Regions from separate parts of the Mesorhizobium sp. P2_C5_2 genome, predicted to be linked through region 1. Evidence: predicted binding sites of a transcription regulator. Region 1 holds the regulator's gene; each other region holds the start of a gene.
What was found. Region 1 encodes PhoB, which activates phosphate uptake and scavenging genes when phosphate is short. Its sites were predicted from a motif close to TGTCATNNANCTGTCAT; they were not measured.
Positions count from the first base shown of each region.

Region 2: AC1D1B_RS07370 (acid phosphatase) is a predicted target of PhoB. The motif match lies at 3,695-3,711, and genes of this name have one in related genera.
Region 3: phnF (phosphonate metabolism transcriptional regulator PhnF) is a predicted target of PhoB. The motif match lies at 3,859-3,875, and genes of this name have one in related genera.

Region 1 is NZ_JBFUDV010000008.1:79,206-89,102, forward strand. It holds gene AC1D1B_RS26790 (sugar ABC transporter permease) at 1-933, opposite strand, end outside; gene xylF (D-xylose ABC transporter substrate-binding protein) at 1,079-2,119, opposite strand; gene AC1D1B_RS26800 (ROK family protein) at 2,390-3,625, shown strand; gene phoB (phosphate regulon transcriptional regulator PhoB) at 3,656-4,345, opposite strand; gene phoU (phosphate signaling complex protein PhoU) at 4,362-5,066, opposite strand; gene pstB (phosphate ABC transporter ATP-binding protein PstB) at 5,108-5,932, opposite strand; gene pstA (phosphate ABC transporter permease PstA) at 5,950-7,266, opposite strand; gene pstC (phosphate ABC transporter permease subunit PstC) at 7,263-8,723, opposite strand; gene AC1D1B_RS26830 (substrate-binding domain-containing protein) at 8,820-9,848, opposite strand.
Region 2 is NZ_JBFUDV010000002.1:105,971-115,867, reverse strand. It holds gene AC1D1B_RS07385 (SDR family oxidoreductase) at 1-536, shown strand, start outside; gene AC1D1B_RS07380 (FGGY-family carbohydrate kinase) at 729-2,339, shown strand; gene AC1D1B_RS07375 (cytochrome-c peroxidase) at 2,366-3,655, opposite strand; gene AC1D1B_RS07370 (acid phosphatase) at 3,863-5,407, shown strand; gene AC1D1B_RS07365 (hypothetical protein) at 5,455-5,673, opposite strand; gene AC1D1B_RS07360 (hypothetical protein) at 5,702-5,947, opposite strand; gene AC1D1B_RS07355 (hypothetical protein) at 6,272-7,207, shown strand; gene AC1D1B_RS07350 (phosphatidate cytidylyltransferase) at 7,319-8,251, opposite strand; gene AC1D1B_RS07345 (lysophospholipid acyltransferase family protein) at 8,292-8,960, opposite strand; gene AC1D1B_RS07340 (hypothetical protein) at 8,964-9,398, opposite strand; gene AC1D1B_RS07335 (phosphatase PAP2/dual specificity phosphatase family protein) at 9,395-9,897, opposite strand, start outside.
Region 3 is NZ_JBFUDV010000009.1:122,956-132,852, forward strand. It holds gene AC1D1B_RS28120 (sugar ABC transporter ATP-binding protein) at 1-771, shown strand, start outside; gene AC1D1B_RS28125 (ABC transporter permease) at 768-1,733, shown strand; gene AC1D1B_RS28130 (zinc-binding alcohol dehydrogenase family protein) at 1,804-2,820, shown strand; gene phnF (phosphonate metabolism transcriptional regulator PhnF) at 3,087-3,836, opposite strand; gene phnG (phosphonate C-P lyase system protein PhnG) at 3,956-4,417, shown strand; gene phnH (phosphonate C-P lyase system protein PhnH) at 4,417-5,028, shown strand; gene AC1D1B_RS28150 (carbon-phosphorus lyase complex subunit) at 5,029-6,141, shown strand; gene AC1D1B_RS28155 (hypothetical protein) at 6,144-6,347, opposite strand; gene AC1D1B_RS28160 (alpha-D-ribose 1-methylphosphonate 5-phosphate C-P-lyase PhnJ) at 6,413-7,303, shown strand; gene phnK (phosphonate C-P lyase system protein PhnK) at 7,300-8,076, shown strand; gene phnL (phosphonate C-P lyase system protein PhnL) at 8,079-8,786, shown strand; gene AC1D1B_RS28175 (DapH/DapD/GlmU-related protein) at 8,783-9,400, shown strand; gene AC1D1B_RS28180 (DUF1868 domain-containing protein) at 9,489-9,897, shown strand, end outside.

The DNA.
Region 1 (9,897 bases):
GATCAGCCCGACCGCGATCGCCATCAGCACCGGGATGGCGATGCCATGGGCGATGAACAGGCCGCCTTCGGGCACTGTGATGTTGTTGGCGGCCGCATAGCGGTTCACGATGCCGATCGGCCACGGATAGGAATTGGCCAGCCACACCGCGCCCATGATGACGGCGCAGGTGACGGTGCCGAGCAGCGTCTCGGCCCAGATCGGCCGCAGCGGGAAGCGGAAGCGCTTGCGCTGCACCCGCCCGTTGAAGAGCGCGAACACCACGGCAAGGCAGGCGACGATGCCGACGACCCAGCTCCAGGTCGCGCCGATCGATCCGGCCGGACCACCACCCATCAGCTGGAAGGTGGCGTCGAGCGGCGCCACGGTCTGGCCGCTGGTCACCCACCAGGCAGCACCACGCCAGACCAGCAGGCCGCCCAGCGTGACGATGAAGGCCGGCACTTCGAGATAGGCGATGACAAAACCCTGGAAGGCGCCGATCAGAAGGCCGAGTGCCACGCCGATGACCAGCGCCAGAACCCAGATCCACGGATTGCCGAGCTCGAGCCCGACAAAGCGCACCAGGAAATGCACCTGGGCAAAACCCATCACCATGCCGATCAGGCCCTCGGCCGAACCGACGGAGAGGTCGATGTTGCGCATGACGATGACCAGCACCATGCCTGAGGCCATGATGGCGACGGCGGACGTTTGCACCGACAGGTTCCAGAGATTGCGTGGCGTCAGGAAGGTGCGGCTGTCGAAATCGAGCGGATTGACCCCGAGGCGGAAGCTGGAAATGACATGCAGGCCGATCCAGATCAGAAGCAGCGCGCCGATCATGCCGAGCATGCGGGTGTCGATCTCGGTCGCTTTCAGGAACCGGGCGACCGCGCCGAGTTCCGACGCACGCGCGGTGTCGGCCTGCGAAGTCGAGGTCGTGTCGGTCATGATGTCCTCCCAGCGGCTTGCCGTCTGACGCGGATGCCGGACCACAGCCTAGAAGTTAGCCGCCTATGGCGGAAACACAAATCTTGTTGAGAAAACGCCGCGGCTTTGGGGCCGCGGCGTCGATATCGGATGGAAACAGCCAAGCTTAGTTGCAGGCCGCGACGCTGCCGGCGGCGACGCCCGTGCAGACTTCGTCCTTCTTGATCCAGCCGGCATCGATGACGACGTTGAGGTTGTCCTTGGTGATCGCAACCGGGGTCAGGAACAGCGACTTGACGGTGTTGCCACCGGGCGTGGTGAAGTCCTTGGCGCCGGCGATTTCGCCGGTCTTCTTGCCGTCGGCGAGCTGCGAGGCGATCTCGGCGGCGTTCTTGCCGAGCTCTCGCGCATCTTTCCACACCGACACGGTCTGCGTGCCGAGCGCGATGCGGTTCAGCGCGGCATGGTCGCCGTCCTGGCCGGACACCGGAACCGTTCCGGCAAGACCTTGCGCCGTCAGCGCCGCGACAACACCGCCAGCGGTGCCGTCATTGGCCGCGACCACCGCATCGACCTTGTTGTCGTTCGCGGTCAGGAACTGTTCCATGTTCTTCTGGGCGTTCGCCGGCAGCCAGCCATCCGTATAGGCCTCGCCGACATTCTTGATCTTGCCCGAGTCGATGGCTTCCTTGAGCACTTCCATCGAGCCCGAGAACAGGAAATCGGCATTCGGATCGGAACCCGAGCCCTTGATGAAGACGTAGTTGCCTTCGGGCTTCGCCTTGAACACTTCGCGGGCCTGCATACGGCCGACTTCCTTGTTGTCGAAGGTCAGGTAGAAGACGTCCTTGTTCTCGATCAGGCGGTCATAGCCGACGACCGGAATGCCTTCATCCAGCGCCTTCTGCACCGCCGGGCCGATGGCCGAGGCGTCCTGTGCGAGGATGATCAGCGAGTTGGCGCCCTGCGAGATCAGGCTCTCGACGTCGGTCAGCTGCTTGCCGGGATTGGACTGCGCGTCGGCGGAAATGTACTTGTCGCCGGCAGCCTCGATCGCCGCCTTCATCGCCGCTTCGTCGGTCTTCCAGCGCTCTTCCTGGAAATTCGACCACGACACGCCGATGACCTTGTCCTTCGCCTGCGCGACCGACACCAGCGTCAGCGACATGGCGACACCCGCCAGCATGGCGGCTGCAAATCTGTTCATGATAATCCTCCCTGCGCCGCGCGCGGCGCGACAAAACTGGCCCGAAGGCCGGCACACAGAGGCTCTATTTTTTCGAGCCTCGAAAAAATACTGGTCCAACAGCGAGGCGCTGTCAACATCGATTCTGATGGATTCTGATGGCCTCGCCGATTTTTTTCGAGACCCGCAATAAACAATGACAGCGCCGCCGGCTTCTGCCAATATTTGCGTGGCGTCCCTGACCGCCTCCACTATCATGAGGCGCGGGGGGACCGGGAGGAAACAAAAAAGATGTCGGTTGGTATCCGCCACGACGATCTGCGCCGTCGCAACCGTGCGATGGTGATTTCGGCCGTGCGCCGGGCCGGCCAGCCGTCGCGAACGGAGATTGCCGCAACGACAGGCCTCAGCCATTCGACCATATCGGCGATCTCGTCTGATTTGATTCAGGAAGGCATACTGGCCGAGAGCAAACCTGGCGAGACCGTTGCGCTGAAGCGCGGCCGGCCGCAGGTCGGCCTGGGCCTCAACCCGGAAGCAGCGGCCGTGATGACCGTGGTGCTGTCGCTGAACTTCCTCTCCGTCACCGTCATCGACTATGCCGGCCACGTGGTCGCCGAGGAGCAGCGCCGGCTGGACACGCTGACCATGCCGCGCGACGAGCTGATCGGCGAATGCACGGCAATCGTGCGGCGGCGGCTCGAGGATCCCGACCTCGATGTCCAAAGCATCGCCCGCATTGCCATGGGCATCCAGGGCATCACCGATTCGCAGGCGCGCGCCATGCTGTGGTCGCCGATCACGCCGCTGACCGACATTGCCTTCGCCGATATACTGGAAGCGGAATTCGGCATTCCGGCCACCATGGAGAACGACTGCAACATGATGGCGGTGGCGCTGCAATGGCGCCAGCCCGAGCGCTACCGCGACGATTTCATCGCTATCCTCCTCTCGCACGGTATCGGCATGGGGCTGGTGCTGAAAGGCGAACTGTTCACCGGCACCCATTCGTCTGGCGGCGAGTTCGGCCACATGATCCACCGTCCGGGCGGCGCGCTCTGCCGTTGCGGGCGGCGCGGCTGCGTCGAGGCCTATGCCGGCAACTACGCCATCTGGCGCAGCGCCAAAATGATGAGCGAGGACGCCGAACCGGTCGATGTCGGCGACGCTGATATGCGCGCGCTTGCCGCGCGCGCCCGGGAGACCGACGGCCCGGAGCGGGAAGCCTACCGCAAGGCCGGCGAAGCGCTCGGCTTCGGCCTTGGCAGCCTGTTCGCGCTGATCGATCCCGCACCTGTCGCCATGGTCGGGGTCAGCGCCGCCGCCTTCGACCTGATCGAACCGGCGCTGCGCGAAGCGATCGCCCAGACTGCCGGCGGCCAGCACTCGAAGTCGATCTCCTTCGACACCGAGCCCAACGAACTGCCGCTGATCCGCGAAGGCTGCGCCATGCGCGCCCTCGGCTTCGTCGACCAGGAGATTTTCGCGCCGGGGATTCAGTCGAAGACCGGCAAACATGTCGCCTGAGAGGCCGGCAACGGCGCGGCACGGCGCGGCCTAGTCTTCGCGGATGGCGTAGCCGGCGCCGCGGATGGTGCGGATCACGTCAGGCATGCGGCCATTGTTGACCGCCTTGCGCAGGCGGCCGACATGCACGTCCACGGTACGCTCGTCGATATAGATCGTCTCGCCCCAGACATTGTCGAGCAGCTGGCTGCGCGAGAACACCCGGCCGGGATGGCGCATCATGAACTCGAGCAGGCGGAACTCGGTCGGCCCGAGCCGGATCTCGCTCTTCTTGCGGTAGACGCGGTGCGATTCACGGTCGAGCACGATGTCGCCGACCTTGAGCACGCTGGACAGGACTTCCGGCTTGGCGCGGCGCAGGAGCGCCTTGACGCGTGCCATGAACTCGGGCGTCGAGAATGGTTTCACCAGGTAGTCGTCGGCGCCGGTGGAGAGACCGCGCACGCGATCGCTTTCTTCACCGCGCGCGGTCAGCATGATGATCGGCAGCCGTTCGGTCTCGGGCCGCATCCGCAGCCGTCGGCAGAGCTCGATGCCGGACACTGCCGGCACCATCCAGTCGAGCACCAGCAGATCGGGCACGTTTTCCTGCAGCCGAATCTCGGCCTCATCGCCGCGTGTCACCACTTCGACCTGGTAGCCTTCGGATTCGAGGTTGTAGCGGAGGAGCACGCCTAGCGGCTCCTCATCCTCCACGACCATGATGCGTGGCGCAATCATCAGCAGTTCACCCTTGTCAGGCCGACGTGGCCATCGCCGTCTCGTCCTGCTTCGGGCGATTGGCGGGCAATTGCTGGCCGGTCAGCACATAGTACGCATTTTCAGCGATGTTGGTGACATGATCGCCGATGCGCTCCAGATTCTTGGCGCAGAACAGGAGATGCGTGCAGGCGGTGATGTTGCGCGGGTCTTCCATCATGTAGGTCAAGAGTTCGCGAAACACGGACGTGTATTTGACGTCGATGCGCTCGTCGTCATTCCGGAGTTTCGCCAGCGCCGCGGCATCGGCGGCAGCATACTCCTCGACAACGCTTTGAACCTGGATCAGCACCAGCTGCGCCATCGCATCGATGGAATGCGACAGGTCGCGCGGTGTGACGCTGAGGCCAACGGTGCCGACGCGCTTGGCGATGTTCTTGGCGAGATCGCCGATGCGCTCAAGGTCGCCGGCCATGCGGATCGAGCCAACCACGGCGCGCAGATCGTTGGCCATCGGCTGGCGCTTGGCGATGAGCGTGATGGCGCGGTCGTCCAGTTCACGCTGGCGCGCGTCCATGATGGCGTCGTCGGAGACGACACGCTGCGCCAGCGCGTTGTCCGAAGTGAGCAGCGCCCTGGTCGAGCCGCTGACCATCGAGCCGGCCAGATCGCCCATGTCGCGGATCAGCTTGCTGATCTGCCCCAGTTCTTCATCGAAGGAGGCGACGGTATGTTCACCCATGATCCTGGTCCTCGTGCCTGAAAATTCAACCGCTGGACGGCTCAGCCGAAGCGGCCGGTAATATAGTCCTGGGTGCGCTTGTCGTCGGGGTTGGTGAACATCTTGTCGGTGGCGCCCTCTTCGACCAGATAGCCGAGATGGAACATCGCCGTGCGCTGCGACACGCGCGCCGCCTGCTGCATCGAGTGGGTGACGATGACGATCGTGTAGTTCTGGCGCAGTTCGTCGATCAGTTCCTCGACGCGGGCTGTGGCGATCGGGTCGAGCGCCGAGCAGGGCTCGTCCATCAGAATCACTTCCGGCGACACGGCGATGGCGCGCGCGATGCACAGGCGCTGCTGCTGGCCGCCGGACAGGCCGGTGCCGGGCTCCTGCAGGCGGTCCTTGACCTCATTCCAGATCGCCGCCTTCTTCAGGCTGGATTCGACGATCTGGTCCATGTCGGACTTGCGCTTGGCCAGCCCGTGGATGCGCGGGCCGTAGGCGACATTCTCGTAGATCGACTTCGGGAACGGATTGGGCTTCTGGAACACCATGCCGACGCGGGCGCGGAGTTCGACGACGTCGATGTTCTTGTCGTAGATGTCGTCCTCGTCCAGCGTGATCTTGCCCGTCACCCGCGCCGAATCGATGGTGTCGTTCATGCGGTTGAGGCAGCGCAGGAAGGTCGACTTGCCGCAGCCGGACGGGCCGATCAGCGCCGTCACCTGGTTCTGGCGGACGTCGAGATTGACGTCGAACAGCGCCTGCTTCTCGCCGTAGAAGACGCCGACCTTGTCGCCGCGCATCTTGATGACTTCGTTCGACTTGGCGTTCATTTTGTCGCCCACTGCGTTTTCAAGGGACTGTTCGGTCATGATGTTCATACCAAATTGCCTTTTTTCTACCAGCGCCGCTCGAACCGGCGCCGAAGCACGATCGCGGTGATGTTCATGGCCATGAGGAAGACGAGCAGGATGATGATGGCGCCCGACATGCGCTCGACAAAAGCGCGTTCGGCCTCGTTTGCCCACATGTAGATCTGCACCGGCAGCGCGGTCGCCGGATCGAAAGGCGTCTTCGGATAGTCGGCGACGAAGGCGACCATGCCGATCAGAAGCAGCGGTGCTGTCTCGCCGAGCGCACGCGCCAGGCCGATGATGGTGCCGGTCAGGATGCCGGGTGCGGCAAGCGGCAGTATGTGCTGAAACACCATCTGCATCTTCGAGGCGCCAAGCCCAAGCGCTGCCGAGCGGATCGACGGCGGCACGGCGGCAAGGGCTGCGCGCGTGGCGATGATGATGGTCGGCAGTGTCATCAGCGTCAGCACCAGGCCGCCGACAAAGGCGGCCGAGCGCGGCATGCCGAGAAAGTTGATGAACACCGCAAGGCCAAGCAGACCGAAGACGATCGACGGCACCGCCGCCAGATTGTTGATGTTGACTTCGATCAGGTCAGTGAAGCGGTTCTTCTTGGCGAATTCCTCGAGATAGATGGAGGCGGCGACGCCGATCGGCAGCGCCAGGAGCAGCACGATCACCATCATGTAGAACGAGCCGATGATGGCCACGCCCATGCCCGACGTTTCCGGGCGGCTGGAAGCGCCATAGGTGAACAGGCCGGTGTTGAAATGCTCGGCCATCACGCCATCGGCCTTGAGCTTGTTCATCCACTCGATCTGCTGGTTGGACACCTTGCGTCGCGCTTCATCGACGCCGAGGTCGATCTGGCCCTTGAAGGCCGAGTCGAGGTTGGCGGCGGCCAGGATGTTGACGACGCGCGTCGTGCCGATCACCGACGGATCGGCGGACACGATGTCGCGCAGCTGCACGCGGGCGCCTTCCGACAGGAAACCCTTGAGCTTCAACATCATCGGCTTGTTGGCGGGATCGATGCCGAGCTTGGCCACCAGCGCGTTTTCGGCAAGCTTGGGATAGTTCGCCTTGATCAGCACATTCGGATCGGTGGCGCGCTTGTTCGAGGGATCGATCACCTTCTCGTCGAAGCTGATCGGCAGCGTCACCGTGGTCTGCCAGAAGGCGGTGTAGCCCTTCGAGACGATGGTGATCAACATGATGGCCAGGAACGCCAGGCCGACCGAGATCGCAATCACGCCATAGATGCGGAAACGGCGTTCGGCGGCGTAACGCGCCTTCAGCCCGATGTCGCGGCGCGGACGCGCAACGGCACCCGCCATCGTGTCCAGGGGGATGTCGGTCATTCGTACTGCTCCCGGTACTTGCGCACGATGTAGAGGGCCACGATGTTCATCACCAGCGTCAGCGCGAACAGCGTCAGGCCGAGCGCGAAGGCGACCAGCGTCTGCGGCGAGTTGAACTCAAGATCGCCGGTCAGCTGATTGACGATCTTGACGGTGATAGTCGTCATCGCTTCGAACGGGTTGATGGTGAGATTGGCGGCGACACCGGCCGCCAGGACGACGATCATCGTCTCGCCGATGGCGCGCGACGCGGTCAACAGGATCGCGCCGACGATGCCGGGAAGTGCGGCTGGCAGGATCACCCGCTTGATCGTCTCGGAGCGCGTGGCGCCGAGGCCGAGCGAGCCGTCACGCATGGCGCGCGGCACCGCCGTGATAATGTCGTCGGAAAGCGAGGACACGACCGGGATCAGCATGACGCCCATCACCAGGCCGGCGGTGAAGATGCTCTGGCCCTGGATGAAGGGCGAGCCGCCAGTGAGCGCCGCCGACAGATCGCGCAGGAACGGCCCGAGCGTGACCACGGCGAAGATGCCGTAGACGATGGTAGGGATACCGGCCAGCAGCTCCAACGCCGGCTTGACCACCGAGCGCACGCTACGCGAGGCATATTCGGACATGTAGACAGCCGACATCAGCCCGACCGGCACGGCCACCAGAAGAGCGACGGCGGCGATGTAGAGCGTGCCGGCGAGCAGCGGGATCAGGCCGAACTGGCCCTGGCTGCCGCCCGAGCCGGCAGCGGCGAAACGCGGATTCCAGACCGTGCCGAAGAAGAAGCTCATCGGCGACACACTTTCGAAGAAAGTGATGGTCTGGAACAGCATCGACAGCACGATGCCGACCGTTGTCAGGATGGCGATGGTCGAGGCCGCAAGCAGCCCCCACAGCATCAGCCTTTCGACATTGTTGCGCGCCCTGGCGCGCGGCGCGATCTGCCTCAGCGCATAAAAGGCGCCGGCGATCGACAGGGCGAAGGTCAGCACCGCGCCAAACCAGCTGAGCCGGTCCTGGACCGTGTTCGCGTCGACGGCGATCGGGATCATGTAATCCTGCGTATCGCTGGCCAGCGCCACGCCCTTGGCGATGAGCAGCGGCTGCAATTCAGCGAAGGTGGCGGGAAGCGGCGTACCGGCATCGAGCCGGCGCAGGCCCTTGGCGAGGCTCTTCACCAGGCTGGCATCGAGCGCTTCGCTGGCGACCTTGGAGTCGACGGTGCGCTCGGGCAGGGCGGCGTGGATGTGCCGGTCAAGATAGAAGGACGAGCCGATGTCCCAGACGGCGAGCAGCAGGACGGCAGGCAGGACGGCGAGCAGAAAAGCCCACCAGCCGTGATAGTGCGCGCGCGAATGCGGCTTTACCTTGCCGGTATCCTGCGCCGCGGCGCGCTGGCGGCCGATCACAAAGGCGACCACGCCGATGGCAATGACTATGGCGAGTACGAGCAAGGACGACATCACCCACCCCAGGGAAAGTTCAGATCGCCGCCGCCGTTGCGGCAAACGGCGAAATCAGGGCGCGGATTTGGTCCGCGCCCTGATTCAGTCAGTTGATTACATCGTCTTTCCAGCGGCGAAGGCGTCGCGCTGGCCCTGACGCTCGGCGTCGGGAGCGGAAACCAGGCCGTACTGGGCGAGCGGGCTTTCCGGGCCGATCATCTGGTCGTCAAGGAAGAACTCGACATATTCCTTGAGGCCGGGAACGACGCCGAGATGCGCCTTCTTGACGTAGAAGAACAGCGGGCGCGAAACCGGATATTTGCCGGTCGCGATCGTCTCGGTCGAAGGCACGATACCTTCCACTGTGGCGACCTTCAGCTTGTCGGCATTGTTCTCGTAGAAGGCGAGGCCGAACACGCCGACGCCGGTCTTGTTGGAGTCGATGCGGGCGAGCGTCTCGGTGTAGTCGCCGTCGATGTCGACAGCCTTGCCGTCCTTGCGGATCGCGATGCAGGTCTTGCCGATTTCCTTGTCGTCGGCGATGCCGGTGGCCTTGAGAGCGGCCTTGTCGCAGCCGGCGTCGAGCAGCTTGGTCTCGAACACTTCGCGGGTGCCGTGCTTTTCACCGGGGATGTAGGCGGCGATATCCCAGTCGGGCAGCTTCGGGTTGACCTGGTTCCACTTGGTGTTCGGATTGTCGACGAGCTTGCCGTCAACGACCAGCTTGGCGGCGAGCGCCTTGTAGACGTCGGCGGGAACCAGCGCCCAATCCGGGCCCTTGATGTCGGTGGCGAAGACGATGCCGTCATAGCCGATGCGGACTTCCTGGACTTCCTTCACGCCGGCGTCGGCGCAGGACTTCAGTTCGTCCTTCTTGATCGGACGCGAGGAGTTGGCGATGTCGATGGTGTCTTCGCCGACGCCCTTGCAGAATTCCTTGATGCCGGCGCCGCTGCCGCCGGACTCGACAACCGGGGTCTTGAAGTTGGTGAAGGTTTCGCCGAACTGCTCGGCGACGATCTTGGCGTAGGGTAGCACGGTCGACGAACCGGCGACCTGGATCTGGTCGCGCGCGGCGGCGACACCCGACGATGCGGCGAGCGCAAGCGCCACGGCCGACGCCGTAACGAGGAATTTCTTCATGTGGCCTGCTCCTGTTCGGAAGATGGTCTCTCGGCGCCCTCTTCAGCCG
Region 2 (9,897 bases), on a different contig from region 1:
CATCCAGCGTCGCGACGATGATGCCGCAGATCCTCGAAAAAGCCGGCCAGCTCGACATCTTCCACGCCAATGCCGGCGCCTATGTCGGCGGCCCGGTGCTCGACGGCGATCCCGATACATGGGACCGCGTGCTGAATCTCAACATCAACGCGGTGTTCCGCTCCATACACGCCGTGCTGCCGCATATGGTCGAACGCAAGACCGGTGACATCATCGTCACAAGCTCGATCGCCGGGCTGGTGCCGGTGGTCTGGGAGCCGATCTACACCGCCTCCAAGCATGCCGTGCAGGCCTTCGTCCACACGGTGCGCCGGCAGGTCGCCCCATACGGCCTGCGCGTCGGCGCGGTGCAGCCGGGACCCGTGGTGACAGCGCTGATCAGCGACTGGCCGAAGGACAAGCTCGATGATGAACTGGCCAAGGGGGGCCTGATTCAGCCGGTCGAGGTCGCCGAAGCCGTGATGTTCATGCTGACACGGCCGCGGAACGTCACCATTCGCGATCTGGTGATCCTGCCGCAGAGCAATGATTTGTGAGGCAGTAGGAGTTGGGCAGTAGGCAATAGGGGGAAAGACCCTTGCGCCCGACCGCTCATCACTGATCATCTCCTACTGCCTACTGCCTACTGCCTACTGCCTACTGCCTACTGCCTACTGCCTACTGCCTACTGCCTACTGCCTACTGCCTACTGCCTACTGCCTACTGCCTAACTCCTGAGGTCTCCCCCCATGCCTTCCCACTTCCTCGGCATCGACGTCGGCACCGGCAGCGCCAGGGCAGGAGTGTTCGATATCAACGGCACGATGCTCGCCTCGGCCAAGCGCGACATCGCGCTGTTCCTCGAGCCCGGTGAAATCGCCGAGCAGTCGAGCGAGGACATCTGGCGCGCGGTGTGTGCCAGCGTACGCGAGGCGGTGACGAAGTCGGGGCTTGCCGGGCGCGACATTGCCGGCATCGGCTTCGACGCCACCTGTTCGCTGGTCGTCGTCGGGCAGGGCGGGGCGCCTTTGCCGGTCGGCCGTTCCGGCGACGCCCGGCGCAACATCATCGTCTGGATGGACCACCGTGCACTCGACCAGACGCAGCGGATCAATGCCGGCAAGCACGCCGTGCTCGACTATGTCGGCGGCACGATTTCGCCGGAGATGGAAACGCCAAAGCTTCTTTGGTTGCGGGAAAATCTGCCCGATACCTTCGATGCCGCCGAGCATTTCTTTGATCTGACCGACTATCTGACCTGGCGCTCAACCGGCAGCCTGGCGCGCTCGATCTGCACGCTGACCTGCAAATGGACCTATCTCGGCCATGAGCGGCGCTGGGACGACGCCTATTTCCGTGCCATTGGACTCGGCTTGCTGGCCGATGAGGACTTTGCCCGGATCGGTACGGACATCGTCGAAGGCGGCACCGCGCTGGCGCAGGGCCTGACCGAAGCGGCCGCTGCCGATCTCGGCCTGCTGCCGGGAACGCCGGTCGCGGCCGGGCTGATCGACGCGCATGCCGGCGGTGTCGGCACGGTCGGCGGCACTGGTTCGGTCGGCACGCTGCAGTCGCGCATGGCCTATGTCTTCGGCACCTCGGCCTGCACCATGGCCAGCACCAGCGAACCGGCCTTCGTGCCCGGCGTCTGGGGCCCGTACTTCTCCTCGATGGTGCCGGGGCTCTGGCTCAACGAAGGCGGTCAGTCGGCGGCCGGCGCGGCGATCGATCATCTCGTCGCCTTCCACCCCGCCTCGGCTGAAGCATCTGCAAAAGCCAAGGCCGAAGGTCTCGGCCTGACTGCCTGGCTTGGCCGGCAGGCTGCAACGCAGTCGACCGACCTGTCCGTAGTCGCGCGCCTGGCCGAAGGGCTGCATGTCGTGCCGGAATTCCTCGGCAACCGCTCGCCCTTCGCCGACCCCGAAGCCAAGGCGCTCATCGCCGGACTCGGCATGGACACGTCGCTCGACAGTCTCGTCGCGCTCTATGTCGCCGGCCTGCTGGGCATCGGCTATGGCGTGCGCCAGATCCTTGCGGCGATGGCCAACAAGGGCATCGCCATTGACACCATCGTCGTCAGCGGTGGTGCGGCGCAAAGCGAGCTGGTGCGCCAGCTTTTGGCCGACACGACGGGGCTGACCGTCGCCGGGTCGACCTCACCCGAACCAGTGCTGCTCGGCTCGGCCATGTTGGGCGCGGTGGCGGCGCAAAAATATCCCGACGTAACAGCGGCGATGACCGGCATGTCGCGCATCGGCGACATCTATCGCCCGGGCGGCGGCGATCTCGTGCCCTGGCACGACAGACGCTTCGCCGCCTTCGAACTGCTGCAGCAGGCGGGCCGCGCGATCCGCGACTGACCACGGGGCAGGTCGACAATCGAGGCTCAATGGGCCTGCGTCGTGCCCGCCAGCTGGTCGGCATCGGTCAGCGTCTGCAGAAAGGCGACGATGTCGTCGATTTCAGGATCGGTCAACGCCGGCTTGTTGGCGTGCTTTTGATCGAACGGTGGATCCCGGTTGAGATTTGGCCAGTAAACCTTTGGCAGGTCGTCGTATTTCTTGATCGTGCCGTCAGCGTTCTTCGGATACCAACGGCCGGGATCGCTGTCGCGGCTGGCATAAAAGGCGACCGCGTCGCGCAGGGTGTGGAAGTAGCCATTGTGGAAGAAGCTCTTCTTCCGCGCCACGTTGCGCAGCGTCGGCGTGCGGAACAGGCCGCAATACTCCACCCGGCCCTTGAGGTCGGTCCTGAGCGGACCGCACAGGCCGAGGTCGAAATAGGTCGGATCGGTATTGGCCGGGATGGCCGGGTTGCGCGGTACGCCGATGCCGAGGAAGCCGAAATCGGTGAATTGCGGCGGCTCGCCGTCATTGGCCGGCTCGCTGAGATGGCAGCTGGCGCAATTGCCCTTGGTCTCGTCCTCGAACAAGGCGCGCCCGTGCAATTCCTGAGTGGTGAGCGTCGCCTTGCCGGCAAGGAAGGCGTCGTAGCGGCTGGAGTACGGATAGAAATCTGTAGCACTCTGCTCGAACGTGCCGAGCGCCTCGACGGCGGCCTCGAAAGCATCGTCCGGACGGTCGAAGACAGTCTCGCCAAAGACCGCCTTGAACTCGCCGGCATAGGCGGCCTTGCGCAAAGCAGCTGCGACGGCATCGCCATCCTTGTTGGCCATCTCGAACGGCGACAGCAGCGGGATCCGCGCCTGGTCCTTGCCGTGGTCGGCGCGGCCGTCCCAGGTCAGACCGCCGGTCGCGCCATTGTCGACGCTCTCGTCGCCTTCGTCCTCGGAATCGTAGAAATGCTCGCTGAAGGCCGGAACCGCCTGGAGATAGCGCAGCGACGGCACGGCGCGCAGCCCCGGCTGGCCCATATCGGGCCCACCCATCTCTACCGGTCCCGCTGATGCCGGGCCAAAAGCGTGATGCGGATCATGGCAGGACGAGCAAGCCTGCAGGCGCGACGCCGACAGCGATGTATCGAAGAACATCTTGCGGCCGAGCGCGGTCAGCGCCGCCGCCCTGGCATAGGCGTCGGTGCGCGACATCGGCCCGGGATGGACGCCGTCGGCGCCTGCCGTGTGCGCTGGCTTGAGCGACAAGAGACCGAGCAGTGCTGCCGCGCCGATGGCGATCGCCCGACTTTTCCCCCACCTTGGCCAGTGTTGCGCCGTCATCTCGTTCGGTCCGGTTTCGTCCGGACTTAAAACCGCACTGCTACGGATTGATGACCGCACCACCTGCTCACGCAACCGTGTTCGCTGGCTTGGAAAACGTCACAAAGGTGACAAGGCCGTGGCCCTAATTTGGCGTGCCGCGCGAAAAGGTCCGCCTTTGCCGCGCTGCTCCTCCAGCCACTGTTCCAAGCCACGAGGTTTTCCATCATGACGAGGCTCAAGCTCCTCAGTTCCCTGTATCTGGCCGGCTCAGCCCTTGCTTCCTTGGCAGCAGGCGCCGTTCATGCCGCGCCCGCCGGCTACGACAAGATCGATACGGTCGTCGTCATCTATGCCGAGAACCGCAGCTTCGATAACCTCTACGGCGGCTTTCCCGGCGCCAACGGCCTGTCGAATGTGACGGCCGGCCAGGCGCGCCAGCTCGACCGCGACGGCCAACCGCTGACCGAATTGCCGCCGGCCTGGGGTGGACTCACCGGCAAGGGCGTCACGCCGGCGGTGACGGAAGCACAGACAGCGCATCTCGCCAATGCCGTCTTCGCCATCGACGATCCCAAGGGTTTTAACGAGAATACCGGGGTCATCACCCATGATCTTTGGCATCGCTTCTACCAGGAGCAGATGCAGATCGACGGCGGCAAGAACGACAAGTTCGTCGCCTGGGCCGATTCCGGCGGTCTCGTCATGGGCCATTATGACGGCTCGGTGCTGCCGATGTGGGCGGTCGGTAAGAAATACGTGCTGGCCGACAATTTCTTCCAGGGCGCTTTCGGCGGATCCTTCCTCAATCATTTCATGCTCGCCTGCGCCTGCGTGCCGGTCTATCCCAATGCCGACAAGAGCCCGGTCAAGGACCAGATCGCCGTTGTCGACGCGGACGGCAAGACGCTCAAAATCGCCGACAATTCGCCGCCGTCGGCGCTCGGTGGTGTGCCGAAATTCGTCAGTGACGGCGCCATCACCCCCGATTTCTACGCCGTCAACACCATGCAGCCGCCCTACCAGCCGAGCAACAACAAGCCGGTTGCAGGCGGTGACGCAGCACTTGCCGACCCGGCTCAGCCGACCACGCTGCCGCCGCAGCACGACATCACCATCGGCGACCTCTTGTCGCTGAAGGGCGTCGACTGGGCCTGGTATGCCGGCGCCTGGCAGGCCACACTCGACGGCAAGAATGCGACGCCAGTGCCGAACTTCCAGTTCCATCACCAGCCCTTCAACTATTTCGCGGCTTATGCGCCGGGCACGGCCGCGCGCGCCGAGCATCTCAGGGATGGCGGCCTTGGCGGCTCCGAGTTCATCAAGGCGATCGACGACGGCAAGCTGCCCGCCGTCTCCTTCTATAAGCCGCAGGGCAATCTCAACGAGCACAGCGGCTATGCCGACGTCACCTCAGGCGACCAGCATCTGGTCGACCTCGTCGCCCATCTCGAGAAAAGCCCGCAATGGCCGCATATGCTGGTTGTCGTCACCTATGACGAGAATGGCGGCTTCTGGGATCATGTCGCGCCGCCCAAGGCGGATCGCTGGGGCCCGGGCAACCGCATCCCGGCCTTGATCATCTCGCCCTATGCCAGGATGGGCATGGTCGATCACACACAATACGACACCACGTCGATCCTGCGCTTCATCACCGCGCGCTACGATCTGCCGGTGTTGCCCGGCATCGTTGCCCGCGACAAGGCGCTGCGCAACAACGACCAGCCGCCGATGGGCGATCTGAGCGCGGCGCTTGATCTGAGCCGCCAGTGATAGTCGTGGCGCGGGGGCCCTCCGCGCCGCGACCGCCCCCGCCGCGGCTAGAAGTTCAGGTAAAATGCTGGCGGATAGATCGGATTGTTGGCCGACGCCGCTTTTGCATCGGCCGGCGTGATCCCGCTTGTCGACGTGTTGTCGAGCGGCGGCCGGGTTTGCTCGACCTTGGCAGCCTTGTCTTCCGTCACCGGGTTGTTCTTCTTGGCTTCTGCCGCTTGCGACAGGGCAATCACGACGAGAAGCGCGGATAGAACGACTCTCATGACAATTTCCTCCCTTGGCTCTAGGGCCTCACTCCTTGAAGCCGGACTCGTCGAGCATCGCGACCTGCTTGCCGTCGACGTAGAAGCGGATCGCGTGCGCGTCGCCGTCGACCTCGATCCGCGTAGGCTGGATAGCCGCTGTCGCCGCGGGCGTCTGCCGGACGTGCCGCTCCTGGATTGCTCCATCCGGTCCGAATTTGAGCAGCAGCAGCAGTGCGGTGCATCCAACTGCAACCGCGACGAAGGGTGTTATGGGAGAGGCCGTCCAGGACATCGATCGTTCCTTCCTTGTTGAGGTGGCATCCACGGCTGCCACCGGTCTTGCGAACCCGGTTTCGCCGCTGCTCAAAATCCAGCGTGTCGCTGTTCTCAGGAGGAAAGGGTGGTCTGCTTCAGCCCGGATGATATGCGTTTCATTTTGGTTCCCTGCCTACCCGCCCGCGACCATAGCGTCGGTCGCCGGGTCGGAAAGGACGTACGTGTGGAACGCCGGGGAATTCCTTGGATTTCCAAGGATATTAGCTTGTGGAAAAGTACAATGGGAGGATCGGTCGGAGCGTGTTATGCCAAGCCTGGCAGCTGGCATTGAAGGCACCGCATGGCACAGCATATCGCGCAGAAGCTGAGGTTGACATCGGTCCTGCTGGGGGCCACCAGCCGCAAGGATCTGGCGGCGGCGTTCCGGCGCGTCAACCCGAAGACGGCGTTCGATCTCGGCCGCGCCGACAAATGGCTGCAGGGCCGCGCGCAGCCGCGCGAGCACAGCGTCTACGACGACTGGGCGAAGGTTCTCGAACTGGAGCAGCCCGGCGCCTGGATTGCCGAGAGTGACCTGCCGAGCTTCACCGCCGCGATCTCGGCTCGCCACGGCATCGACAAGACCGAGCTGGAGCGCCGCGTCACCGCGCAGTCCGAAGCATCGCCAGCGCACGACGACCGACATCTCGGCGCCGCCCTTGCCGGAACCTACGCATGCTATTCGCGCGCCTGGTCGCCCTACTATCGCGGCCAGTTCATCAAGGGCATCCTATCGATCGAGGTAGGGCTTGGCCTGCATGGCCTGACCGCTACCTATCGCGAGGCTTTGCCGACGGGCCAACTGGTGCTTGGCGGGCCGGTCACGGCGGCCAAGCGCGGCCTTTACGTGCATTTGAAGGAAGTCGGCGGCGATGCCCAGTTCTTCCTCAGCCTGATCCCGCAGTCGCAGCCGGGAAGTGTGCTTGGCGGCTATATGTGCGGCACCGCCATCATCGGCCCGGAGGCGCAGCCGTCACTGACAAGGATCCTCATCGTGCGTCTGCGCGATCTGGCGCCCGGTGCCGCCTCGTGGGGTGGATACCTGCTCCCCGACCAGTCGATATCAGGGGATCTGGCATCGTTCGGCATGTCCATCGAGCAGCCGGAGCAGGTCGACCGGCAGCTCGTGCGGTTCCTGGTTGGGGGCAGCGACGGCGGCGTCCACCAGATCCCGCCGGCCGAGTTCCGCGCCATCCTCGACGTCTTCGACCGCCATTGGCTGCGGCATTCGGGGTAGGGGGCGATGGCCCTTGATGGGCGAGGGCGCGGCGCCGGAGCTGCGATCTCCCCCCTTTTATGGGGGAGATCAGCTCTCACTGCCGCTCCGCAACTCTCCGCCTCAGCCTCTTCACACCGTCCAGAAATAGCGGACGATGTGGAAGAACACCGGCGCGGCGAAGACCAGGCTGTCGGCGCGGTCCATCATGCCGCCATGGCCCTCGATCAGGTGACCCCAGTCCTTGACGCCCTGGTCGCGCTTGATGGCCGACGCGACCAGCCCACCGAGAAATCCCATCAGGCAGGCGATGAAGGCGACGCCGGCCGCCGCCAGTGGCGAGAACGGTGTCAGGAACGACAGCAGCGCGCCGAGCAGGCTCGATGCCACCAGCCCGCCGATCAGCCCTTCCCAGGTCTTCGACGGCGAGACGGAGGGCGACAGAAGATGCCGGCCGAACAGCTTGCCGAAAATGTATTGCAGCACGTCGCTGCCTTGCACGGTGATGATCAGGAAGGCGATGAGCAGGAGATTGCGGCCTTCGAAGCCAGGAACGTTGAGGGTCAGCAGCGCCGGCACATGGCTGACGCAGTAGACGGAGATCATCACCGCCCATTGCTGCGCCGATACGCGCTCGAGGAAGCGTTCGGTGTCGCCGTTGAGCGCGGTGATCGCCGGCATCAGCAGGAAGCCGTAGACCGGGATGAAGATGGTGAACAGCCCGTACCAGGCGGTCCACACCAGCCAGTACTGGAAGGGGATGATGATGCCGAACATGCCGAGCAGCACCCAGTGATCGCTGCGCCGGCTGTGCGTCAGCGTCACGAATTCGCGAAGTGCTGCAAACGAAATCAGCGCAAACAGGATGGTCATGCCGGTGCGGCCGAAGAAGAAGGCGACGGTGATCGCCACCACCATCACCCACCAGGCGTTGATGCGCTGGTTGAGGTTGACGAGCGTCGAGGGCAGCGGCCTTGGAGCCCGCCACGACAGGATGCCGGCAACGATGCTGGCCGTTGTCAGCACGCAGATCAGGCCGACCAGCAGGATGACCGTCTCATGCATTGGCGGCAGTGTCATGCGAAGTCTCTTTGTCTGGTCATGGCTAGTCGTCTCGATCGGGGCGCGGATCGAGCGACAGCAGCGTCTGGCGCGCGCGCTCAAGGAAAGCGCGGCGCTCTTCGCCAGGACCTATCGCCACCGGCGGACCGAAGACGACGCGGCACAGAAGCGGCACCGGCAGGAACTGGCCCTTGGGCAGCACGCGCGACATGTTCTCGATCCAGCACGGGATGAGTTCGACATCGGGCCGCGCCATCGACAGATTGTAGAGGCCGGAGCGGAACGGCAGCAGATCCGCCTCCGTCGTGTTGCGTGTGCCCTCCGGAAACAGGATCAGCGAATGGCCGTCGTCGAGCACCGACAGCATGATCGAGATCGGGTTCTGCGTCTCGTCGGTCCATTGCCGGTGGATAAGCACGGAAGACAGCATATCCTCGGCGATGAAGCGGCGCAGCCGCGACTTGCCCCAATATTCTGCCGCCGCGACGGCATGCGTGCGAGCGCGCACCTTTTCGCTGAGACAGGCCGACAGCAGGATGAAGTCGCCATGGCTGGCATGGTTGGCAAAGTAGATGCGCTGGCGCTCCGACGGCTGGCTGCCGTTCCAGATCGGCCGCACACCGGTCACCACCCAGGCCGCCGCCGAGAGGCCGACCGAGGTCACCGTCTGCAGCAAGGTGAAGGTGTTGGCGCGCAGGTGAAGCTTTGTCATGGCTCAAACAAACGCTGCGAAAAGGGATGCCGCCGCAAACACGGCGAGCGCCATGCGCTGCCTTGTCAGCAGGCGGCGTGTGCCTGCCATGCGATGGTCGAGCGACCGGCCGCCGGCAGGGGTGGGCTTCAGGCGCATGCGCGCCAGAACATCGTCGACCACGGCGCCGCCGGCGGCCTCGCTGGCGTGGCTGGCCATCAATCGGAACAGCAGCGCGTCGAATAAAAGCAAGGCCGAAAGAGCCAGCGTGGTCACGGCACTCGCCGCCGCGACCAGCCAGGCTGCCGCCGACAGCGCGGTCGCCTGCGGCCCGGCCACCAGGCCGATGACCGGCGCCGCCATCACGGCGGCCACCACCAGCAAGATCGGCCACACCGCCTGCACCATCAGCCCTGCGGCGAAAGCCTCTGCCTTGTCGTGATAGGCCTCGTCGCTCATGCCGGTCCACTCATGTCGGTTTCCAGCCCGCTGTGAAGATGCACGGGCCTGCCCGACGCCGCGAGTTTCTTGCGCGCCTGTGCGGCTGTATGCGAGCGCCCGGTCACAATCAGCCAGTCGGCGACGATGGCCGCACTGCGCTGGAAGCCGAGCGCGCAGCAAACCAGCACGGTGCCGCGCCGGCGCGCCAGTTCGATCGCCGCCACCGCCCGCTCCAACCGGTCATGCGGCGGTTCCACGAGGTCGAGCATGGCATAGCTGATCCAACGGCAGGTGACGCCGCTTGGCCGTTCCATTTCCCCGGCAAGGTCGATCACGGTGCCGAAGCGGTTGGCCTCCACTGCGCTCGGAAACCGGCCGAAGAAAACGCCGTCGGTGATCTCCGCTTGCGGCGCCAGCCGGCGGGTCCATACCCAGACATTGACCCGGGCGCCAAGCCGGTAGGGCAGGAGCAGGATCCGGCTGGGCAGTGAGACGCTGCCGTCGGCTGCCTTCTGGA
Region 3 (9,897 bases), on a different contig from region 1:
CACAAGGAGCATTTCACCCCGGGCGCCGTGATCGTCGAAGCGAAAAGCCTGTCGGGCAAGGGTTTTGAAAATGTCTCGATGACGGTGCGCGCCGGCGAGATCGTCGGGCTCTACGGCTTGATCGGCGCCGGGCGCAGCGAGTTCGTCACCACGCTCTATGGCCGTCATCACAAGTCCGCCGGCCAGGTCCTTTGGGAAGGCAAGCCGGTCCACATCAATTCCGAGCATGACGCGATCAAGCTCGGCATGGCGCTGGCGCCGGAAAGCCGCCGCGACCAGGGCCTGTGCCTGAACCTGCCGGTCGGCCTCAACCTCAATCTGCCGATCTACAAGCGCATCTCCAGCAACCTGCTGATCTCTGGCGCGAAGGAAAAGGCCGAGGCCGATCGCCAGATCGCAGGTCTCCGCATCAAGACGCCGACGCGCGGTGCGCTGGCCTCCAGCCTGTCCGGCGGCAACCAGCAGAAGATCGTCATCGGCAAATGGCTGGCGCACGGCGCCAAGCTGTTCATCTTCGACGAGCCGACGGTCGGCGTCGATGTCGGCACCAAGGCCGAGATCTACCGCCTGTTCGGGGAGCTTCTGTCCAAGGGCGCCGGCATCATCCTGATCTCGTCCTATTTGCCGGAGGTCTATGAACTCGCCGACACGCTGCACGTGTTCCGGCGCGGCAAACTTGTGGCCACACATGGGTTCCGCACCGCCAATCACGAGGACATTCTCACGCAGGCGCTCGCCGAGAAACAAGAAAAGCTGGGAGGACAGATATGAGCACCGAGGCGATTGCAGCCGAAAAGCCGAAACGGAACTACAACGTCCTGTTCGGGTTGACACTTCTGGCGTTGCTGGTTCTGCTCTGGATCGTTCTGTCGGTGGCGACGCCGAGCTTCGCCTCCTCCAACAACATCGCCAACCTTTTGCGCCAGGGTTCGATGATCGCCATCATGGCGGTCGGCCAGACCTTCGTCATCATCACCGGCGGCATCGACCTGTCGGTCGGCGCCGTGGTCGGCTTCGCCACCGTCATCGTTGCCATGATGATCAATGCCGGCTTCCCGATCTGGGTCGCCATTCTGGCGACACTGCTGGTTGGCGTCGCCATCGGCCTGTTCCATGGCTTCGGCATCGTCAAGATGGGCTTGCCGCCTTTCATCATCACGCTGGCGACTCTGACCTCGCTGCGCGGCATCGGCCTGTTGATGACCAACGGCAATTCGATCAACATCAACAGCGATAGCTTCACGGCATTCTCGCGCAACTCCTTTATCGGCATCCCCAATCTGTTCTGGATGGTGATCCTGGTCGGCATTCCGGCCTACATCTTCCTCCACCACAGCCGCTGGGGCCGCTATCTCTTCTCGGTGGGGTCCAATGCCGAGGCCTCGCGCCTGTCCGGCGTCAACGTCCAGCGCACCATCTACATGGCCTACACACTGTCGGGCCTCTGCGCCGCCTTCGTCGGCGTGCTGCTCGCCGCCCGCATCGGCATCGGCAATCCGACCCAGGCCGAGGGCTGGGAACTGCAGGCGATCGCGTCGTCGGTGATCGGCGGCACCTCGCTGTTCGGCGCCGTCGGCTCGGTGCATGGTCCGCTGCTCGGCGCCTTTATCCTGGCCACGATCAACAACGGCGCCAATCTGCTCAACGTCAACTCGTTTTGGCAGCGCATCATCACCGGCGCACTGATCATCATCATCGTCTATTTCGACGGGCTGCGCCGTCGCAGCAAATGAATCCTCCCTGACTTCTGCGCCGGTCCGATCATTCAACGGGCCGGCGCCTTTTTGAACACTGGAATTGCACATGAAAGCCGTCGTTTGCCGCTCACCCGGCGACCTTGTCCTGGAAGACCGCGCCGCACCCGGCGCGCCGCCTGCCGGCTGGGCCTTGGTCGCCGTCAGCCATGTCGGCATCTGCGGCACCGACTACCACATCTTCGAAGGCAAGCACCCGTTCCTCGCCTATCCCCGCATCATGGGCCACGAAGTGTCGGGCACCGTCGTCGAGACCGGCGAAGGGATTGACCTGTCCGTCGGCGAGCCCGTCATCATCAACCCCTATCTCGCTTGCGGCAAATGCATCGCCTGCCGCCAGGGCAAGCCGAATTGCTGTGTCAGGATCGAAGTGCTCGGCGTGCATCGCGACGGCGCCATGGCCGAGCAGATCCTGGTGCCGGCCGAGAATCTTTATCCGGCGAATGGTCTGTCGCTCGCCGATGCCGCGGCGATAGAGTTCCTCGCTATCGGCGCACATGCCGTGCGCCGCGCCCGCGCCGAACCAGGCGCCCGCACACTGGTCATCGGCGCCGGACCGATCGGGCTCGGCGCAGCCCTGTTTGCCCGTATCGCCGGGCTCGATGTCAGCCTGCTCGACATGAGCAGCGAGCGGCTGGATTTTGCCGAAAGCGAACTCGGCTTCGCCACCCTCGACGGCTCACAAAAACCGGCAACGGAGCTGGTGAGCGAGGCAACTGGCGGCGAAGGTTTCGACGTCGTCTTCGACGCCACCGGCAATACTGCTTCCGTGCAGTCGGCCTTCGCCCATGTCGCGCATGGCGGCACGCTGGTTCTGGTCAGCGTCGTCAAGGACGATATCGTCTTTTCCGATCCTGAGTTTCACAAGCGCGAGATGACACTGGTCGGCAGCCGCAACGCGCTCAAAGCCGACTTCGACCACGTCGCCGCCTCCATCCGCAACGGCGCTGTGCCGCTGGCAAAACTTGTCACCCACCGCACCACGCTGGCCGGTACGCCGCACGATCTCGCGCGCTGGGCGCACGAGAAATCTGGGCTGATCAAAGCTGTGATAGAGATCGGATAAGACGTCGTTCCGACACGAATTCGGCGGATCGTTGCGCTCTGAGTCTGCCTTGGCAACTAGCCGAAACATCCCTCGCTTCGTCATCCTATGGCGGAGCAAGGAGCGAAGCGACGCGGCGCAGACCATAGGATCCATGCCGTGACCTCGAAGCGTTGCTTCGGTGCAGAATTCTGCTCCGCTGCGCTCTTCGCCCGAGATCGCGGCATGGATCCTTGGGTCTCCGCGACGGAGCTACGCTCCTGCTTCGCCAAGGATGACGACGTTAGCTACAGCGCAGATAGCTTCAGTTCCACCCGCTCCGCCGGAAACCGCGTTTCGGAAAACTGGATCGGTCGGCCATCCGGCGTGACGTTGACGGCGACCGCGACCAGCACGATGGCCCCCGGCTGCAGGTTGAGGGCGGCAAGGTCGGCGGCATCGGCATGGCGCGCCGACAGAACTGTCGATTGCCTGAGATAATCGTCCACGCCGAAACGCCGGAGCGAGGCGGTGATCGAACCGGTCTCGCCCATCGCGGCATCGATGCCGGCGAAACGCTTGGCCTCGTACCAGCTGGCAGCCCGCGACACTGGCCGTCCGTCGGCTTCGCCGCGCGTCTCCAGCCGGATCACTTCAGTACCCCTCGCAAGGCTGAGCCCCTCGGCGACGCGCTGATTGGCCGGCTCGATCGCGGATGTGAGCAGCACGATATGCCGTTCCGATGTCTGCCCTTGCAGGCCGGTCGAAAACCGCGTGCGGGCTCCGATCGGATAGGACAGCCGCTTGCGCGACAAGACGAAAGTGCCGCGCCCCTGCTCGGCCCTCAGCACCCCGTCCTGCACCAGCGCTGATATGGCGCTGCGCACCGTGTGGCGGTTGACGCCGTAGCGCTCGGCCAGCGTCACTTCGGGCGGCAGAGCGGCATTCTCGGCAAAGTCGCCGGCGGCGATCGAATGCAGGATCTGGTCGGCGATCTGCCGCCATAGCGAGACACCGCTGCGCCGCTCGATGCTGCTCACCATCTGTTGGCCAGCCATTTTTGCCCCCCGATCACACCCATGTCATCCACCCGTCATGGACACGGGTTAGATAATAGGTATAATTTGTATAGTTGTCTATATCACTAGACAAATTTCACACATTCAGGGAGTTACCCATGCGAGGACAGGAAGCCCGCGACCAGGCCGAGCGCAAGGCCGTCATGGCGACGCTGGCGCAGGCGAGCGGCGACGACATCGCCCGGCTCTGGAACGAGGCCGGCCTGACCTCTGAAGCCGAACTTTTGCGCGGGCCGGAAACCGGCCTGGTGACCGTGCGTGGCCGCATCGGCGGCGGCGGCGCGCCGTTCAATGTCGGTGAAACCACGGTCACGCGCGCCACCGTCCGGCTCCCCTCCGGGCAGGTCGGCCACAGTTACACGCTCGGCCGCGACCGTAAGAAGGCGAGGCTCGCGGCAATCGCCGACGCGCTCTGGCAGGACCCGGCGCAGCGCCAGACGGTCGAGGCCGCGCTGGTCGCACCGCTACGCGCCGCCCAAGGCGAGGCGCGCGAAAAACGCCGCGCCGAGACAGCGGCAACGAAAGTGGATTTCTTCACCATGGTGCGCGGAGAAGACTGATGGACATCGCAGCCCAATCGATCGATGGCGGTTTCGCCGATCCGGTGTTCAACGCCCAGACCGTCTTCCGCGCCGTCATGGACGCCATGGCGCGGCCGGGCAGCGTACAGCCTTTGCCGGCCTTCGCCCGCCCGCCGGCGCCGCTGTCGGCCACCGCCGGCGCCATCGCGCTGGCGCTGTGCGACAACGACACCCCGCTCTGGCTCGACCCCGCTCTGCAAGGGTCCGCGGCGGTCAAGTCCTGGCTCGGCTTCCACACAGGCGCGCCGCTCGCCAACACCCCGGCCGATGCGCATTTCGCTGTGATCGCCAACCCGGCGGAGATGGCGGCCCTCGACGGCTTTTCGCAAGGCACGCAGGACTATCCCGACCGGTCGACGACGCTGATCCTGCAGGTCAGCGATCTCGTCTCCGGCGCGCCGCTGCTGCTCGAAGGTCCCGGCATCGAAACCTCTACCACCATCGCGCCGGCACAGATGCCGCGTCATTTCGTCGAACAGTGGAAGCAGAACAGCCAACGCTTTCCACGCGGCGTCGACATCATCCTGGCGGCACCCAACGGTATCGCCTGCCTGCCGCGCACGACACGCATCAAGACGATGGAGGCGTAAATGTATGTCGCGGTAAAAGGCGGCGAAGCCGCAATTGCCAATGCCCACAGCCTGCTCGCCGACCGCCGGCGCGGCGACCGTTCGGTGCCGGCACTGCGCCTCGACCAGATCGTCGAGCAGCTGGCGCTCGGCGTCGACCGGGTGATGAGCGAGGGTTCGCTCTACGACAGCGAACTGGCCGCGCTGGCCATCGTCCAGGCGCGTGGCGACATGATCGAGGCGATCTTCCTGGTCCGCGCCTATCGCACCACGCTGCCGCGCTTCGGCTACAGCAATCCCATCGATACCGGCGCCATGCTGGTCGAGCGGCGCGTGTCGGCGACCTATAAGGACCTGCCGGGTGGCCAGTTGCTTGGACCCACCTTCGACTACACCCACCGGCTACTCGATCCCGAGCTTGCCGCCGGCGCCGACGTCGCCGAACCGCTGCAGCGCGAAACCGAAGCGCAGGCCATGCCGCGCGTCTCGGCGATCCTCGCCCGTGAAGGCCTGATCGAGCCGGATGGTGAGATGCCGCAGGACCATGTTCCCGGCGACATCACCCGCGAGCCGCTGGAATTCCCGATGGCGCGCGACATCCGCCTGCAGGCGCTGTCGCGCGGCGATGAAGGTTTTCTGCTGGCGCTCGGCTATTCGACCCAGCGCGGCTATGCCCGCAACCATCCCTTTGTCGGCGAGGTCCGCATCGGCGAGGTCGAGCTGGAGCTCGACGTGCCGGAACTGCCCTTCGCCGTGCCGCTCGGCTCGGTCCGCGTCACCGAGTGCCAGATGGTCAACCAGTTCAAGGGTTCGGCCAAGGCACCGCCGCAATTCACCCGCGGCTATGGCCTGGTCTTCGGCCAGAGCGAGCGCAAGGCGATGGCCATGGCGCTCTGCGACCGCGCGCTGCGCGCTGCCGAACTGGGAGAGGATGTCGTCGCCGCCGCGCAGGATGAGGAGTTCGTCATCTCGCACTCCGACAATGTCCAGGCGACCGGCTTTGTCGAGCATCTGAAGCTGCCACACTATGTCGACTTCCAGGCCGAACTCGACCTCGTGCGCCGCATGCGCGCCGAGTACGAAGCGCGCGAAAATACCGACGTGCTGGAAGAAAAGAAAGAGGCCGCGGAATGAGCCTAGTCGCCCGACCCGTTATGACCGCCGCCGCCATCATGGGAATGGCCGCCATACCCCCCGCCGTAATTGTCGCTGCCGCCGATGTTCTCGCCATGCGCGCCCTCCCTTGGGGCAGGCAGAACCATTCTTCGAAGAAGAAAAGCGACCACGCCGACGAATGCCAGCAGCAGAATTCCAAGATGCATCCAACCGGTTTGGGTCATCCGATTTCGCCCTTGTTTGCGCGTCCTGGACGCCAATTCGATAGCACAATGTGGATGTGATCGCCATGACCGACATCGCCACCTACAACTTCGCTTATCTCGACGAACAGACCAAAAGGATGATCCGCCGGGCGATCCTCAAGGGCATCGCCATCCCCGGCTATCAGGTTCCGTTCGCGTCGCGTGAAATGCCGATGCCCTATGGCTGGGGCACCGGCGGCGTGCAGGTCACCGCCTCGATCATCGGCCCGGATGATGTGCTGAAGGTCATCGACCAGGGCGCCGACGACACTACCAATGCCGTCTCGATCCGCGCCTTCTTCAAGAAGGTCGCCAATGTCGCCGTCACCACCGACACGGCAACCGCCACGATTATCCAGACCCGCCACCGCATCCCTGAGCATCCGCTCAGCGCCGGCCAAATTCTGGTCTATCAGGTGCCGATCCCCGAGCCGCTGCGCTTCCTCGAGCCGCGCGAGACCGAGACCCGCAAAATGCATGCGCTGGAGGAATATGGCCTCATGCATGTGAAGCTCTATGAGGACATCGCCAAACACGGCCGCATCGCCACAACCTATGCCTATCCGGTCAAGGTCGAGGGCCGCTATGTAATGGACCCGTCGCCGACGCCGAAATTCGACAATCCGAAAATGCACCGCTCACCGGCTTTGCAGCTGTTCGGCGCCGGACGCGAAAAGCGCATTTACGCCGTGCCGCCGTTCACCGATGTCGTCAGCCTCGACTTCGAGGATCATCCGTTCGAGGTGCAGACCTTCGACCAGCCCTGCGCGCTGTGCGCGGCCGAGAATGTCTATCTCGACGAGGTCATCCTCGACGACCATGGCGGCCACATGTTCGTCTGCTCAGACACCGACCATTGCGAGAAGCGGCGTGCCGATGGCCATCGCGGTCACCTTGCTCCCGAAACCTCGGAAACCATGGAGCCGGCGCAATGACCGACGAACCGCTGCTGCGCGTCTCAGCACTGTCCAAATTCTACGGCTCGCGCGTCGGCTGCGAGAACGTCACCTTCGACCTGTGGCCGGGTGAAGTCCTGGCGGTGGTCGGCGAGTCCGGCTCCGGCAAGACGACGCTGCTCAACTGCCTGTCGACGCGGCTGCTGCCAAGCTCCGGCACCGCCAGCTACCGCATGCGCGATGGCCAGTTTCGCGAACTCTACCGCATGAGCGAGGCCGAGCGCCGCTTCCTGATGCGCACCGACTGGGGCTTTGTCCACCAGAACCCCGCCGACGGCCTGCGCATGACGGTATCGGCCGGCGCCAATGTCGGCGAGCGGCTGATGGCGGTCGGCGACCGCCACTACGGCAAGATCCGCGCAACGGCTGTCGACTGGCTGTCGCGCGTCGAGATCGACGAGGACCGTATCGACGACGAGCCGCGCGCCTTTTCCGGCGGCATGCGCCAGCGCCTGCAGATCGCCCGCAACCTCGTCACCGGACCGCGGCTAGTGTTCATGGACGAGCCGACCGGCGGCCTCGACGTCTCGGTGCAGGCACGCCTGCTCGACCTCTTGCGCGGCCTGGTCACCGATCTCGGCCTGGCGGCGATCGTCGTCACCCACGACCTCGCGGTGGCGCGGCTTCTGTCGCAGCGCATGATGGTGATGAAAGATGGACGCGTCGTCGAAAGCGGTCTCACCGACCGCGTCCTCGACGATCCGCGCGCGCCCTACACCCAGCTTCTCGTTTCCTCGATTCTCCAGGTGTGACCATGGCTACGCCCCTCGTTGTCTCCGACGTCGCCAAGAGCTTCACAATGCATCTACGCGACGGCATCAAACTGCCGGTCGTCGCTGGTGTCTCGTTCTCGATCCGGGCCGGCGAATGCGCTGTGCTTGGCGGCCCCTCGGGCGCCGGCAAGAGCTCGATCCTGAAAATGCTCTACGGCAACTATGCCGTCGACGAGGGCCAGATCATCGTCCAGCATGAGGGCGGCCTGATCGATCTCGCCAATGCCAGCCCGCGCACGGTGCTCGCCGTGCGCCGGCAGACGATCGGCTATGTCAGCCAGTTCCTGCGCACCGTGCCGCGCGTCTCGGCACTGGATGTCGTTGCCGAGCCACTGGTCGAGCGCGGCGAAGAGCGCGAGAGTGCGCGCGAAAAGGCCCGCGCCTTGCTCTCCCAGCTCAACCTGCCCGAAAAACTCTGGGCGCTGCCGCCGGCGACTTTCTCCGGCGGCGAACAGCAGCGCGTCAACATCGCGCGCGGTTTCATCACCGAACATCCGGTTCTGTTGCTCGACGAGCCTACCGCTTCGCTCGATGCGAAAAACCGTGACGTGGTGGTTGCCCTGATCGCCGCCAAGAAGGCAGCCGGTGTCGCTTTGCTTGGCATCTTCCACGACCTGGATGTGCGTGACGCCGTCGCCGATCGCATCATCGACGTCACCTCTTTCGCCGCTGGAAAAATCGCCGCATGAGCCGGAAATTGTCGGAAGCGCCATTCGTCCATGAGACGGCGCAGGTCGAGAATTCGACATTGGGGCGCTGGACCGAGATCGCCGACCGCAGTCGGGTGTCCGAGAGCATCCTCGGCGACTATTCCTACATGATGCAAGACTGCGCCGTCTGGTGCGCGACCATCGGCAAGTTCTCCAACATTGCAGCAAGCGTCCGCATCAACGCCACCAACCACCCGACATGGCGGCCGACGCTGCACCACTTCACCTACCGCGCCTCCGACTATTGGGACGACGCCGAGCACGAAACAGAATTCTTCGCCCAGCGCCGTGCCAAACGCGTCACCATCGGCCACGACACCTGGCTCGGCCACGGCTCGACCATCCTGCCCGGCGTGACTGTCGGCGACGGTGCCGCGGTCGGTGCGGGTGCGGTGGTGTCGAAGGATGTCGCGCCCTACACCATCGTCGGCGGCGTGCCGGCAAAGCCGATCCGCGAGCGTTTCGACCGCCGCACTGCCGAGCGCTACCAGGCGCTTGCCTGGTGGGACTGGGACCACGCCAGGCTGCGCGCCGCGCTCGATGATTTCCGCGAGCTGGAAGCGGACGCCTTCTTGGAAAAATACGGCGGATAGCCGATCACATCATCGTCATAAGACCGGCCCGATTCATATCCCTGACACAGGACTCGGGACAGGAAGCGGTCTTCCCAAGGAGATCGCAATGCCTCAATCCATCAGACCCTCGCTCGCCGGCTTCTTCGAAGGCACCAACCCCAAGCCACCTGTGCATCTCGGCACCCGCTACGACACAGCGGGCAACTTCCTGCTTGAGCCTGGCAACACCGTCGTCAGCCATCTCGTAAGTGGATCGCCTTCGGAGGCCGTCGTCATCGAGGTGCGTGAGCGCATGCGTGCCATGCCGGATGCCGACCGGCTGGCCTTCACGCCGATCTCCAGCCTGCACATGACGCTGTTCCAGGGCATCATTGAATACCGTCGCCGCCTGCCCTACTGGCCGCAGGACGTGCCGCTCGACACCAGCATCGACGACATGACCAGTCTCTATCTGGAGCGGCTCAAGGGCTTTGAGGGCCGCGGTGCATTCAATGTCGAAGTCATCGAAGTCGTGC